3 regions of the Streptomyces sp. NPDC079020 genome follow, and region 2 is predicted to be linked to each of the others. Evidence: riboswitches for the same ligand, from Rfam matches in the RefSeq annotation. Region 2 holds a riboswitch; each other region holds the start of a gene.
What was found. A riboswitch is a leader RNA that binds a small molecule or an ion and turns the genes downstream of it on or off. The one in region 2 is predicted to bind thiamine pyrophosphate.

Region 1 (4,628 bases), on a different contig from region 2:
GGAGCGGTGAGAATCAGACGCCCTGCGGCGACAGCTTCGGGTTGGCGCCGTACTCGTTCGCCTCGTACTTGCCCTCGGTGGCCAGGAAGACGAGCAGGATGATGCCGCCGACCAGCGGGACGAGCGAGATCAGGATCCACCAGCCCGAGCGGCCGGTGTCGTGCAGACGGCGCACGATGACGGCGAGCGACGGGACGATGACGGCGACGATGTAGATGTAGTACGGGACCTGCGTGCCTATCGCCGCACCGATGGCCATCAGGATCACGGCCGCGATGATGTTGAAGAGCACGAACATCCAGTACTCCTTGCGGCGTGCGCGACCGCTGAAGCCTGCGTAGTTCTTGAGTACGTCCAGGTACCAGTTCATGGTGATTCCCTCCCCGGGCCCCCCGTGCGAGGGCTCACATTTTTCGGCCAGGCATGCCGGAAAGTAAGGCACAGATAAGGAGACGGTCAAGCTCTGGTGGACCCTCGGCGGAACGTACATCCAGCTGCAGCACTACCGTGTCCATACCGTCGCTCAACCTGCATGAAAAACCGGGCCGGATGGCCACCGACCGGCTCAAATGGCGCGTACAAGACAAACGTTGCCGTCCTTCGCACACGGAGCACGGCGCCGCTCCCGGCGGAAGACCCGCCCGGAACAGCGCCGTTCATGCCCTCGATACGCCGTCGGAGGCCCGGCCGGCCGTCAGTCCGCGATCGGCAGATAGACCCGGTTTCCGGCCGCGGCGAACTCCTTCGACTTCTCCGCCATCCCCGCCTCGATCTCCGTCCGCAAGCCCCCGTGCTCACGCCGGATGTCCTGTGAGATCTTCATCGAGCAGAATTTCGGCCCGCACATCGAGCAGAAGTGCGCCGTCTTGGCCGGCTCGGCGGGCAGTGTCTCGTCGTGGAACTCCCGCGCCGTGACCGGGTCGAGGGCCAGATTGAACTGGTCCTCCCAGCGGAACTCGAAGCGCGCGTCCGACAGCGCGTCGTCCCAGTCCTGCGCCCCCGGGTGCCCCTTGGCGAGGTCCGCCGCATGGGCGGCGATCTTGTAGGTGATCACGCCGGTCTTCACATCGTCCCGGTTGGGCAGCCCCAGGTGCTCCTTGGGCGTGACGTAGCAGAGCATCGCCGTGCCCCACCAGGCGATCATCGCCGCACCGATACCGGAGGTGATGTGGTCGTACGCCGGGGCGACATCGGTGGTCAGCGGGCCGAGCGTGTAGAACGGCGCCTCCTCGCAGATCTCCTGCTGAAGGTCGATGTTCTCCTTGATCTTGTGCATCGGGACATGGCCCGGCCCCTCGATCATCGTCTGCACACCGAACCGCTTGGCGATCGTGTTCAGCTCGCCCAGCGTGCGCAGTTCGGCGAACTGCGCCTCGTCGTTGGCGTCGGCGATCGAGCCGGGGCGCAGACCGTCGCCCAGCGAGTACGTCACGTCGTACGTCGCGAGGATCTCGCACAGTTCCTCGAAGCGCTCGTACAGGAACGACTCCTTGTGGTGCGCGAGACACCAGGCCGCCATGATCGATCCGCCCCGGGAGACGATGCCGGTCTTGCGGCGGGCGGTCAGCGGGACGTACGGCAGACGCACGCCGGCGTGCACCGTCATGTAGTCGACGCCCTGCTCGGCCTGCTCGATGACGGTGTCCTTGTAGATCTCCCAGGTCAGCTCCTCCGCCCTGCCGTCGACCTTCTCCAGGGCCTGGTAGAGCGGGACGGTGCCGATCGGCACCGGGGAGTTGCGCAGCACCCACTCACGGGTGGTGTGGATGTTGCGCCCGGTGGAGAGATCCATGACCGTGTCGGCGCCCCACTGGGTGGCCCAGGTCATCTTGTCCACCTCCTCCTCGATCGAGGAGGTGACCGCCGAGTTGCCGATGTTGGCGTTGACCTTCACCAGGAACCGCTTGCCGATGATCATCGGCTCTGTCTCCGGGTGATTGACGTTGGCGGGCAGCACGGCCCGGCCCTCGGCGATCTCCTGGCGCACGACCTCGGGCTCGACGTTCTCCCGGATCGCGACGAATTCCATCTCGGGAGTGATCTCACCCCGCCGGGCGTACGCGAGCTGGGTGACGGGCCGTCCGTCCCGGCTGCGGCGCGGCTGGCGCGGCCGGCCCGGGAAGACGGCGTCGAGGTTGCGCAGCCCGCCACGCGGCGAGGTGTGCTTGAGCCCGTCGTCCTCGGGGCGGGCCGGACGGCCCGCGTACTCCTCGGTGTCGCCGCGGGCGGTGATCCAGTTCTCCCGCAGCGGTGCGAGCCCGCGGCGGACATCGGTGTCGACGGACGGATCGGTGTACGGCCCCGATGTGTCGTACAGCGTCACGTCGTTGCCGTTGGTGAGGTGCACCTGGCGGACCGGCACCCGGAGGTCCGGGCGTGAGCCCTGGACGTATCCCTTGTGCCAGCCGATGGACTTCCCGGCCTCGTCGTCCGGTGCGCCCTGACCGACGCGCACATTCTGCGCTTCCTGGTCATTCCGCTTCGAGGCAGGCGTGCGTGCGTCCGATGTGGTCATGAGACCTACTCCCTACGCCGGCATTACCCGGTAACAGGTTCGGCGGTCGACGCAGCATGTCCCGTACAGATGTACGGAGATCAGCGTCCTCTCAGCCCGGTGCTCCGAGCTCCCGCGTGTGCAAAGGTGCCACCACGCTAGCGCCCTTCGTGGCGAGCTGACCAGAGGCCCCCTCCCGTTCTTGCGATGATCGCCCCGTGACTTCCCCCCAAAGCGACCCCGCATCCCAGGGCCACGCACATGGCCACTCGCACAGTCACGGCCCCGCCGCGCCCGTCTCCAAGCATCTGCGCAAGGTCATCGCGGCCGTACTGATCCCCTTCGCCACCGCGGTCGTGGTCGGTCTCGTGGCCTTCTGGCCCGGCGGCGTCCCGGCGCACGAGCGCACCGGCGTCGGCTTCGACCGGCAGACCCAGGAAGGCACAGTGGTGCAGGTCGACAAGGTCGACTGCAAGGACGTCAACGCCGCACAGGTGCCGCCGACCGGGGGCACCTCCACTCCGTCCGGACGGGAAGCGGTCAACGAGCAGTCGGGGCAGTGCGAGAAGGCCACGATCGAGGTGACCACCGGCAACGACAAGGGCCGGAAGTTCGTCGAGGTGATCCAGCCCGACGCCCCCCGGCAGCTGCGTGAGGGACAGGGCGTGGTCGTGGCGTACGCGCCCGACGCGCCGCACGACCTCCAGTACTCGGTCATCGATGTGGACCGGACGGTCCCGATGGCTCTGCTCGCCGGGATCTTCGCCCTCGCGGTCGTCGTCGTGGGAAGGCTGCGCGGGGTGATGGCACTGGTGGCGCTCGCCGTGTCCTTCGCCGTACTGACCCTGTTCATCCTGCCCGCGATCCTTCAGGGGTCGAATCCGCTGGTCGTCGCGGTGATCGGGGCCAGCGCCATCATGCTGGCGGCCCTCTACATGTGCCACGGGCTGACGGCCCGTACGTCCGTCGCGGTCATCGGCACACTGATCTCACTGCTGCTGATCGGGCTGCTCGGCTCGCTCTTCATCGGCTGGGCGAGCCTGACGGGCAACACCGACGACAACACCGGCCTCATCCACGGCCTGTACCCGGAGATCGACATGAGCGGCCTGCTGCTCGCCGGGATCATCATCGGCTCGCTCGGCGTGCTCGACGACGTGACCGTCACCCAGACCTCGGCCGTCTGGGAATTGCATCAGGCGGACCCGCGGATGGGTTGGCGGGCGCTGTACCGGGCAGGGATCCGTATCGGAAGGGACCACATCGCCTCGGTCGTCAACACCCTGGTGCTCGCCTACGCGGGCGCGGCACTGCCGCTGCTGCTGCTCTTCACCATCGCCCAGAGCAGTGTGGGATCGGTCGCCAACAGCGAGCTGGTCGCTGTGGAGATCGTCCGGACGCTGGTCGGATCGATCGGACTGGTCGCCTCGGTACCGGTGACCACGGTGCTCGCCGCTCTGGTCGTCTCCGCGGACCGCACAGGGCTCGGCGCGGAAGCCGGAGCTCCTGCACCCGTACGGACCGGGAGAGGCCGTCGTCGCAAGGCATGACCGCGAACGACCGGCGTACCACCCGCTCGACCGGCACTCAACCGCGCTTCAACCGGCACCTCGCCCCTGCCGGCGACAACCACCCCATTTCTCCCCGCGGACGCCGCGCCGCCCCTCGGCAGGCGTCGAGCCGCTCTCCTGAACCGGCAAGGGACCTGTCCGTATCAACCGGCGTTCTGCTCCTCGGCGAGGATCCGGCCGAGCGCCTCTTCGAGGTTTCCGTCGAAGTCACCCAGCGTGTGTTCCTGCCCCAGCGGCACCAGCTTGTCCGTCCGGTCGAGAAACGCCACGAGGGGCGCCGTACCGGCCCGGAACAAGGCGCGGTCCGCGCCGACCTGCAAACGGATGTGCACATCGCTCAGCCCTTCGGGCTCCGTCGGCCCGATGTGCACATCACCGTCCCCACTGGGACTGTTCAGACCGTCCAACAGCAACTCACGGCCGAACGCCCAGGTCACAGGGGCGTCGCCGGGCAAGTGGAACGTCATTCGGATCGCGTACGGATCACCGACCTCGTAGCGAAGCTCCACCGGAATTCGGAAAGACAGCTCCTCGGAGACGAGGAAGCTCATCATGACCTCTGC
Region 2 (4,628 bases):
GGTCGGCCCGCGCCGTCACAGGACCGCCGACTTCAGCGGTACGGAGGGGTCCGCGGCCCGCGCCGGGTCGATGGGCGCCCCCGATTCGATGAGCTTGCGGCCCTGCGCCAGGTCGCGCGGCCGGCCGACGGCGAGGACGGCGGTCAGCGCGCCGCCGCGGAGCCAGCACACCGACCAGGCGGGGTCGGCGGGGTCGCCGCGCCACAGCAGGGTGTCGGCCCCCGCGTGGTGGCCCGCGTACTGCACGAAGCGGCCGAACTGCTCGGACCAGAAGTACGGCACGGGGTCGTACACCCCGGGCCGCCCTTCCCCGTCGAGGGCGGCGATGTCCGCGGCGACGGTACGGGGGCCCTGGAGGGCGTTGTCCCAGTGGTGGACCAGCAGGCGTTCGCCGTAGCGGGCGGAGGGGAAGGAGGCGCAGTCGCCGACCGCGTACACATCGGGCAGCGAGGTGCGCAGCGCGCTGTCGGCGGTGACGGAGCCGTCCGGGCCGAGCGCGACGCCGGAGCCGGTCAGCCAGCCGGTGGCGGGCCGGGCGCCGATCCCGACGACCACCGCACCGGCCGGGAGGACCCTGCCGTCCGCGAGGACCACGGTGCCCTCCTCGACGCGGGCGACCCGGGCACCGGTGAGGAGTTCGGCACCGCTCTCGGCGTACCAGTCGGCCATCGGGGCGGCGGCCTCCGCGGGCAGGGCGCCGGCGAGCGGGCGGTCGGCGGCTTCGACGACGGTGACCGCGCAGCCCGCGGCGCGGGCGGCGGTGGCGAACTCGGCGCCGATCCAGCCCGCCCCCACGACCACCACGTCGTGCTGCCGCTCCAGGACGGGGCGCAGCCGGGCGGCGTCGTCGAGGGTGCGCAGCAGATGGACCCCGGGCACCCCCTCGGAGCCGGGCAGCAGCACGGGTTCGGCGCCGGTGGCGATGACCAGGACGTCGTACGGAACGGGACCGTCCGGTGTGTCCAGTTCATGTGCGCCGGAGCGCAGGGCGCTCACGTCCACGCCCAGGCGCAGGGTGATGTCCAGCGCCTCGAAGTCGATGTCGAACGCGGAGTCCTCCGCCTTGCCGAGCAGGACCGCCTTGGACAGCGGTGGCCGGTCGTAGGGCTGGTGCGGTTCGGCGCCGATCAGGGTCACCGGTCCGGTGAAGCCCCTTTCGCGCAGGGCCACGGCGGTCTGCACGCCCGCCATGCCCGCTCCGACGATCACGACGCGGCGCGTCCGCTGCCGTGCTGCCTGCTGTTCCGTCTGCTCGCTCACCCGTCCACCATAAACACCTGACGGACCGTCAGGAAGTGGGCTGCCCCTCCACGCCCGTCCCGCCGCCCTTCCGGTGCCCCCCTCCCGCGTCCCGCGTCAGCTGGGCGCGGGGGGCGTCTCCCGGGGCGACCGGGTTTAGGGTGGCAGACGGAAAACACTCGCGGGAGTCCGGGCGTACCGGACTGAGAGGGAGGCTGGACGGCCTCCGACCGTACGAACCTGATCCGGGTCATGCCGGCGAAGGGAGGGGCTGGACGCCCATGCGTTCTTCTCGTAACGGAAACGGATCCGACGTCCTCGTCATCGGGGGCGGAATCATCGGTCTGGTGACCGCCTGGCGGGCGGCGCAGCGCGGGCTGCGGACCACGGTCGCCGATCCCGGCCCCGGCGGCGGGGCCGCGCGGGTCGCGGCCGGAATGCTGGCCGCCGTCACCGAACTCCACTACGGCGAACAGCTGCTGCTCGGCCTCAATGTCGCCTCCGCGGCCCGTTATCCGGCGTTCGCCGAGGAGCTGACGGCGGCGAGCGGACAGGACATCGGCTTTCGCGCCTGCGGCACGCTCGCCGTGGCGCTGGACTCCGACGACCGCGCCCATCTGCGCGAACTGCACGCCCTGCAACAGCGTTCGGGGCTGCGGTCCGAGTGGCTCACCGGCCGTGAGTGCCGCCGGCTGGAGCCGATGCTGGCGCCCGCGGTACGCGGCGGACTGCGGGTCGACGGCGACCATCAGGTGGACCCCCGGCGGCTGGCCGCCGCGCTCCTGACCGCCTGCGAGCGGGCCGGGGTGGTCCTTCACCGGGACCGGGCCGAGCGGCTCACGGTCTCGGGCGGCCGGGCCGCCGGTGCCGTACTCGCCGACGGCACGGAGCTCGCCGCCGACCAGGTGGTGCTCGCCGCGGGCAGTCTCAGCGGCCGGCTCGCCGGGCTGCCGGACGAGGCCGTTCCGCCGGTACGCCCGGTCAAGGGCCAGGTGCTGCGGCTGACCGTGCCGCCCGCGTACGCCCCCTTCCTGAGCCGGACCGTGCGCGCCGTGGTCCGCGGCAGCCACCTCTATCTCGTCCCGCGCGAGAACGGCGAGCTGGTCGTCGGAGCCACCAGCGAGGAGCTGGGCTGGGACACCACCGTCACGGCCGGCGGGGTGTACGAGCTGCTCCGCGACGCGCACGAGCTGGTGCCCGGCATCACCGAACTGCCCCTCACCGAGACCCGGGCGGGACTGCGCCCCGCCTCCCCCGACAACGCCCCGCTGCTCGGCCCCACCGCCCTGCCCGGTCTCCTCCTCGCCACCGGCCACCACCGCAACGGGGTGCTGCTGACCCCCGTCACGGGTGACGTGATGGCGGAGGTGCTGACCTCCGGCGAGCTGCCCGAGGTGGCCCGCCCCTTCGCGCCGGGCCGTTTCGCGCCCGCCGCCGCCCGTGTACCCGCCGCCCCCGTATCCCAGGAGCAGCCCGCATGACCCGGCCCGATCCGGCCCGCGCCGCCGCGCCCGCCCCCGTATCCGCGCCCTCCGCCGTGCCCTTCGCCGTGCCCGTCGCAGCCCCGGCTCCCGTTCCGGCCCCCGCTCCCCGTCCGGCACCCGGCGCGTCCGTCGCGGTCACCGTGAACGGCGAGGACCGCGACCTGCCCGCCGGCACCGCGCTGGACGCCCTCGTCGCGACGCTGACCTCCGCGCACCGCGGAGTCGCCGCCGCCGTCAACGAGAGCGTCGTCCCGCACGGCCGGTGGTCCGCCACCACGCTCGGCGACGGCGACCGGGTCGAGATCCTCACCGCCGTGCAGGGGGGCTGACCGTGTCCGGCGATCTCTTCACCCTCGGCGGCACCGCCTTCACCTCCCGGCTGATCATGGGCACCGGCGGGGCCCCGAGCCTCGACGTGCTCGAACGCTCCCTGGCCGCCTCCGGCACCGAGCTGACCACCGTCGCGATGCGCCGTCTCGACCCGACCGTCCAGGGCTCGGTGCTCTCCGTCCTGGAACGGCTCGCGATCAGGGTCCTGCCGAACACGGCGGGCTGCTTCACGGCGGGCGAGGCCGTACTGACTGCCCGGCTGGCCCGGGAGGCGCTCGGTACCGACTGGGTAAAGCTGGAGGTGGTGGCCGACGAACGGACGCTGCTGCCCGACCCGATCGAGCTGCTGGACGCGGCCGAGACCCTGGTCGACGACGGGTTCACGGTGCTGCCGTACACCAACGACGACCCCGTGCTGGCCCGGAAGCTGGAGGACGTGGGGTGCGCGGCGATCATGCCGCTCGGCTCCCCCATCGGCTCCGGCCTCGGCATCCGCAATCCGCACAACTTCCAGCTGATCGTCGAACGGGCCGGGGTGCCGGTGATCCTGGACGCGGGGGCCGGAACCGCCTCGGACGCCGCACAGGCGATGGAGCTCGGGTGCGCGGCGGTGATGCTGGCCTCCGCCGTGACCCGGGCGCAGGAGCCCGAGCTGATGGCGGCGGCGATGCGGCACGCGGTGGACGGCGGACGGCTGGCCCACCGGGCGGGCCGGATCCCGCGCCGCCACTTCGCCGAGGCCTCGTCGCCGGTGGCGGGGCGGGCGGTGCTGGACCCGGAGCGCCCGGCGTTCTGACGGCCCGGGGCGCGTGGTTCCGGCGCACGCACAGCACCTTCACCGTGTGCGTGTCCCTGTCACGGATCGGCTGCAGTACGGCCCCGGGACCGCCCCGGCCCGTCCGGCCCGTCCGTGGTGACTCGTAGACTCATCAGGTGGATACGACCCTCCAGGACCCTCTCGTCGGGCAGCTGCTCGACGGCCGGTATCGCGTAGAGGCGCGCATCGCCGTCGGCGGCATGGCCACGGTCTACCGGGCCGTGGACACCCGCCTCGACCGGGTGCTCGCCCTCAAGGTGATGCACCCGGCGCTCGCGACCGACGTCTCCTTCGTCGAGCGCTTCATCCGCGAGGCCAAGTCGGTGGCCCGGCTCGCGCACCCCAATGTCGTCGCGGTCTTCGACCAGGGGGCGCAGGGGGCGTACGTCTATCTCGCGATGGAGTACGTCGCGGGGTGCACCCTGCGCGACGTCCTGCGCGAGCGCGGTGCCCTCCAGCCCCGGGCCGCGCTGGACATCCTGGAGCCGGTCCTGGCCGCGCTCGGCGCGGCGCACCGGGCGGGCTTCGTGCACCGCGACATGAAGCCGGAGAACGTCCTGATCGGGGACGACGGCCGGGTGAAGGTCGCCGACTTCGGTCTCGTACGGGCCGTGGGCACCGTCACCGACAGCACCGGCTCGCTCCTGGGCACCGTGTCGTATCTCGCCCCCGAGCAGATCGAGCACGGCACGGCGGACACCCGCGCCGATGTGTACGCCTGCGGGGTCGTGCTGTACGAGATGCTGACCGGCGGCAAG
Region 3 (4,628 bases), on a different contig from region 2:
CGTTCCCGACGCAGGTAGAGACGCAGACGACCGCGACGACCGGGACGGGGATGCCGCTCACGTCGGCGGCCCCCTGTTCCGTGACGAGAAGCCGCAGGAGCCCATGTCCACCCCGATGCCGTCCCCGCCGCAGAAGAAGCGTGCGGGGCGCGATCTGCGCGCCGCCATAGGGGTCGGCGTGGGGCTCGGCGCGGTCATCGTCGCCTCGCTCTTCATCGTGCAGGCCGTCTTCGTCGGCGTGATAGTGGTCGCCGTGGTCGTCGGCCTCTGGGAGCTCACCTCCCGGCTGGAGGAGCGCAAGGGCATCAAGGCCCCTCTCGTGCCGCTCGCCGTCGGCGGGGCCGCCATGGTCGTCGCCGGCTACGCGCGGGGCGCGGAGGGTGCCTGGGTCGCCATGGCGCTGACCGCGCTCGCGGTGCTGGTCTGGCGGATGACCCAGCCGCCGGAGGGGTATCTCAAGGACGTCACGGCCGGGGTCTTCGCCGCGTTCTACGTACCGTTCCTGGCCACGTTCGTCGCGATGCTCCTGACGGCGGACGACGGGCCGCAGCGGGTGCTCACCTTCCTGCTGCTCACGGTGATCAGCGACACCGGCGCCTACGCGGTGGGCTGGCGCTTCGGCAAGAACAAGCTCGCACCGCGCATCAGCCCCGGGAAGACCCGCGAGGGCCTGCTCGGAGCGGTCGCCTTCGCGATGGCCGGCGGCGCGCTGTGCATGCAATTCCTGATCGACGGCGGCTCCTGGTGGCAGGGACTGCTGCTGGGCCTCGCGGTCGCCGTCAGCGCCACCCTCGGTGACCTGGGCGAGTCCATGATCAAGCGGGATCTCGGGATCAAGGACATGGGCACCCTGCTGCCCGGCCACGGCGGCATCATGGACCGGCTGGACTCGCTGCTGCCGACCGCCCCGGTGGTGTGGCTGCTGCTGGTGCTGTTCGTCGGATCCGGCTGAGCCGAACCCGCGCGCATACCGTCTGACCTGCAATTCTTATGGGTGAGGGTCCGTTGTCCACAGGGCGGCGGGCCCTCACTCGTCTTTCTGCGACACTGGATGAACCATGCCTAAGCCCGGAGAACTCACTTTCGTCGCGCCCCGCGGAGCCAAGAAGCCCCCGCGGCACCTCGCCGACCTCACGCCCGCAGAGCGCAAGGAAGCGGTCGCCGCGATCGGCGAGAAGCCGTTCCGCGCCCAGCAGCTCTCGCAGCACTACTTCGCGCGGTACGCGCACGACCCGGCGGAGTGGACCAACATCCCGGCCGCGTCGCGGGACAAGCTCGCCGAGGCGATGTTCCCCGACCTGATGTCCGTGGTCCGTCACATCAGCTGCGATGACGACACCACCCGCAAGACCCTCTGGAAGCTGCACGACGGGACGCTCGTCGAGTCCGTCCTGATGCGCTATCCCGAGCGCGTGACGATGTGCATCTCCTCGCAGGCCGGCTGCGGGATGAACTGCCCGTTCTGTGCCACCGGGCAGGCCGGGCTCGACCGCAATCTGTCGACCGCCGAGATCGTGCACCAGATCGTGGACGGCATGCGGGCACTGCGCGACGGCGATGTCCCGGGCGGCCCCGCGCGGCTCTCCAACATCGTCTTCATGGGCATGGGCGAGCCGCTGGCCAACTACAAGCGCGTCGTCGGCGCGATCCGGCGCCTGACCGACCCCGAGCCGGACGGCCTGGGGCTCTCGCAGCGCGGGATCACCGTCTCCACCGTGGGACTGGTCCCGGCCATGCTGCGCTTCGCCGACGAGGGCTTCAAGTGCCGGCTGGCCGTTTCGCTGCACGCCCCGGACGACGAGCTGCGTGACACCCTCGTCCCGGTGAACACCCGCTGGAAGGTCCGCGAGGTACTGGACGCGGCGTGGGAGTACGCGGAGAAGTCCGGCCGCCGCATCTCCATCGAGTACGCGCTGATCCGCGACATCAACGACCAGGCCTGGCGGGGTGACCTGCTCGGACGGCTCCTCAAGGGCAAGCGGGTGCACGTCAACCTGATCCCGCTGAACCCGACGCCCGGTTCGAAGTGGACCGCCTCGCGGCCCGAGGACGAGAAGGCGTTCGTCGAGGCCATCGCGGCCCACGGCGTTCCCGTCACCGTCCGTGACACCCGGGGTCAGGAGATCGACGGGGCCTGCGGTCAGCTGGCGGCGTCCGAGCGTTAGGCCGGAAATCGCCCGTGTAGCCTGGGTGCGAAATCAACTTCATATTCCGACAGGGGAGCGCCACAGCGCTGAGAGTGCGGCACCGGAACAGGTTGGCCGCAGACCCTCTGAACCTCGCCCGGGTCATTCCGGGTAGGAAGTTCGGTCATTACTCAAGCTGTTGCGCCCTGCCCGCTTGCGGTTCGCCGTGAGCGGGCAGGGCCGCGTCTCTTCCTGGTCACTCCAGGAGGAATCACATGAACACCACCAAGAAGTACGCGGCGACGGCCCTCGCCGCCGCGCTCGGCGTCACGGTGCTGGCCGGCTGCGGCAGTTCCGACGACAGTCCGGAGGGAGCCGGGGGCACCAAGGGCTCCGGCTCCAAGACCGTGACCCTGGTCAGCCACGACTCCTTCAACGCCTCGGAATCCGTACTGAAGGAGTTCACCGAGGAGACCGGCTACACGGTCGAGGTGCTCAAGAGCGGTGACGCGGGTGCCGCCCTCAACCAGGAGATCCTGACCAAGGGCTCTCCGCGTGGCGATGTCTTCTTCGGCGTCGACAACACACTGCTCTCCCGCGCCCTCGACAACGGCCTGTTCACGGCGTACGAGGCGAAGGGCCTGGACCGGGTCGCGGCCGCCGCACAGCTGGACGACAAGCACCGGGTCACTCCGGTCGACACCGGTGACGTCTGCGTCAACTACGACAAGAAGTACTTCGCCGACAAGAAGCTCGCGCCCCCGCAGTCCTTCGACGACCTGCTGAAGCCCGCGTACAAGAACATGCTCGTCACCGAGAACGCCGCGACCTCCTCTCCCGGTCTGGGCTTCCTCCTCGGCACCATCGCCGACCGGGGTGAGGACGGCTACCAGGACTACTGGAAGCAGCTGAAGAGCAACGGCGTGAAGGTCGTCGACGGCTGGGAGCAGGCGTACAACGAGGAGTTCTCCGGCTCCGCGGGCGGGAAGAAGGCCAAGGCGGAGCGGCCGCTCGTCGTCTCCTACGCCTCCAGCCCGCCGGTCGAGGTGCTGTACGCGAAGCCGCAGCCGGCCGAGGCCCCGACCGGGGTCGCCACCGGTACGTGCTTCCGGCAGATCGAGTTCGCCGGGCTGCTGACCGGCGCGAAGAACGAGGCGGGCGGCAAGGCACTGCTGGACTTCCTGATCAGCAAGAAGTTCCAGGAGGACATGCCCCTGAACATGTTCGTGAACCCGGTCGCCGAGGACGCGAAGCTGCCGGAGCTCTTCACGAAGTTCGGCGCGACCATCGACAAGCCCGTCACCGTGGCTCCGGAGAAGATCGCCAAGAACCGTGAGCAGTGGGTCCAGTCATGGCACTCGCTCGTCGTGAAGTAGGCGAGGCGCCAGGGTCCGGATCCTCCGCCGTCCGGCGCGGCGGCGGACGGTCCGGCGGCGCCCGGCGCGGGAACGCGGTGCGGCTGGGCCTGATGGCCGTGCCGCTCGCGTTCTTCGCGTTGTTCTTCGCCTACCCCGTCGCCGCGATCGTCGGCCGCGGCCTGAAGTCCGGGGGCAGCTGGCAGTTCGGCCGGATCGGTGAGGTACTGGCCCGGCCGGACATCCTGGACGTCCTCTGGTTCACCACCTGGCAGGCGTTCGCCTCGACCGGGCTCACCCTGTTGATCGCGCTGCCCGGCGCCTATGTCTTCGCCCGCCTGGAATTCCCCGGAAAGCAGCTGCTGCGGGCGGTCGTCACCGTGCCGTTCGTGCTGCCGACGGTGGTCGTCGGCACCGCGTTCCTGGCGCTGCTGGGGCGTGGCGGGTTCCTCGACGACCTGTGGGGCGTACGGCTCGACACCACCGTGTGGGCGATCCTGCTGGCCCATGTCTTCTTCAACTACGCGGTGGTCGTACGGACCGTCGGCGGGCTCTGGTCGCAGCTCGATCCCCGGCAGGAGGAGGCCGCGCGGGTGCTCGGCGCCGGACGGTTCGCCGCCTGGCGACGGGTGACGCTGCCCGCGCTGGCGCCCGCCGTGGCGGCCGCGGCACTGATGGTCTTCCTGTTCACGTTCACCTCCTTCGGTGTCGTGCAGATCCTCGGCGGTCCGGCCTACTCCACCCTGGAGGTGGAGATCTACCGGCAGACCGCGCAACTGCTCGACCTGCCGACGGCGGCCGTACTGACCCTCGTGCAGTTCGCGGCGGTCGGCGGGATCCTCGCCGTGCACGCCTGGACGGTGCGGCGCCGGGAGACCGCGCTGAAGCTGGTCGATCCCGCGCAGACGTCCCGCCGCCCGCGCGGCGCCGGACAGTGGACGCTGCTCGGCGGGGTGCTGCTGACCATCCTGCTGCTGATCCTGCTGCCGCTCGGCGTGCTGGTGGAGCGCTCGTTCGACGGGCCCGGCGGCTATGGCGTCGGCTACTACCGGGCGCTCCAGTCCGCCGGGGCGAGCGGATCCACCTTCCTGGTCGCCCCCCTCGAAGCGATCTGGAACTCCCTCCAGTACGCGCTGGTCGCGACCGT

Region 1: another riboswitch for thiamine pyrophosphate. It lies ahead of thiC (phosphomethylpyrimidine synthase ThiC); the one in region 2 lies ahead of thiO (glycine oxidase ThiO).
Region 3: another riboswitch for thiamine pyrophosphate. It lies ahead of ACIGJO_RS28720 (thiamine ABC transporter substrate binding subunit); the one in region 2 lies ahead of thiO (glycine oxidase ThiO).

Annotation. Positions count from the first base shown of each region.
Region 1 covers NZ_JBITUB010000004.1:307,571-312,198, reverse strand. Annotated here, with positions in the region: gene ACIGJO_RS10965 (DUF805 domain-containing protein) at 14-370, opposite strand; gene thiC (phosphomethylpyrimidine synthase ThiC) at 695-2,515, opposite strand; TPP riboswitch at 2,508-2,641, opposite strand; gene ACIGJO_RS10955 (YibE/F family protein) at 2,713-4,044, shown strand; gene ACIGJO_RS10950 (SsgA family sporulation/cell division regulator) at 4,209-4,628, opposite strand, start outside.
Region 2 covers NZ_JBITUB010000001.1:325,006-329,633, forward strand. Annotated here, with positions in the region: gene ACIGJO_RS01505 (NAD(P)/FAD-dependent oxidoreductase) at 16-1,260, opposite strand; TPP riboswitch at 1,411-1,523, shown strand; gene thiO (glycine oxidase ThiO) at 1,521-2,720, shown strand; gene thiS (sulfur carrier protein ThiS) at 2,864-3,052, shown strand; gene ACIGJO_RS01520 (thiazole synthase) at 3,055-3,849, shown strand; gene pknB (Stk1 family PASTA domain-containing Ser/Thr kinase) at 3,987-4,628, shown strand, end outside.
Region 3 covers NZ_JBITUB010000016.1:85,697-90,324, forward strand. Annotated here, with positions in the region: gene ACIGJO_RS28710 (phosphatidate cytidylyltransferase) at 1-952, shown strand, start outside; gene rlmN (23S rRNA (adenine(2503)-C(2))-methyltransferase RlmN) at 1,059-2,165, shown strand; TPP riboswitch at 2,207-2,322, shown strand; gene ACIGJO_RS28720 (thiamine ABC transporter substrate binding subunit) at 2,402-3,502, shown strand; gene ACIGJO_RS28725 (ABC transporter permease) at 3,595-4,628, shown strand, end outside.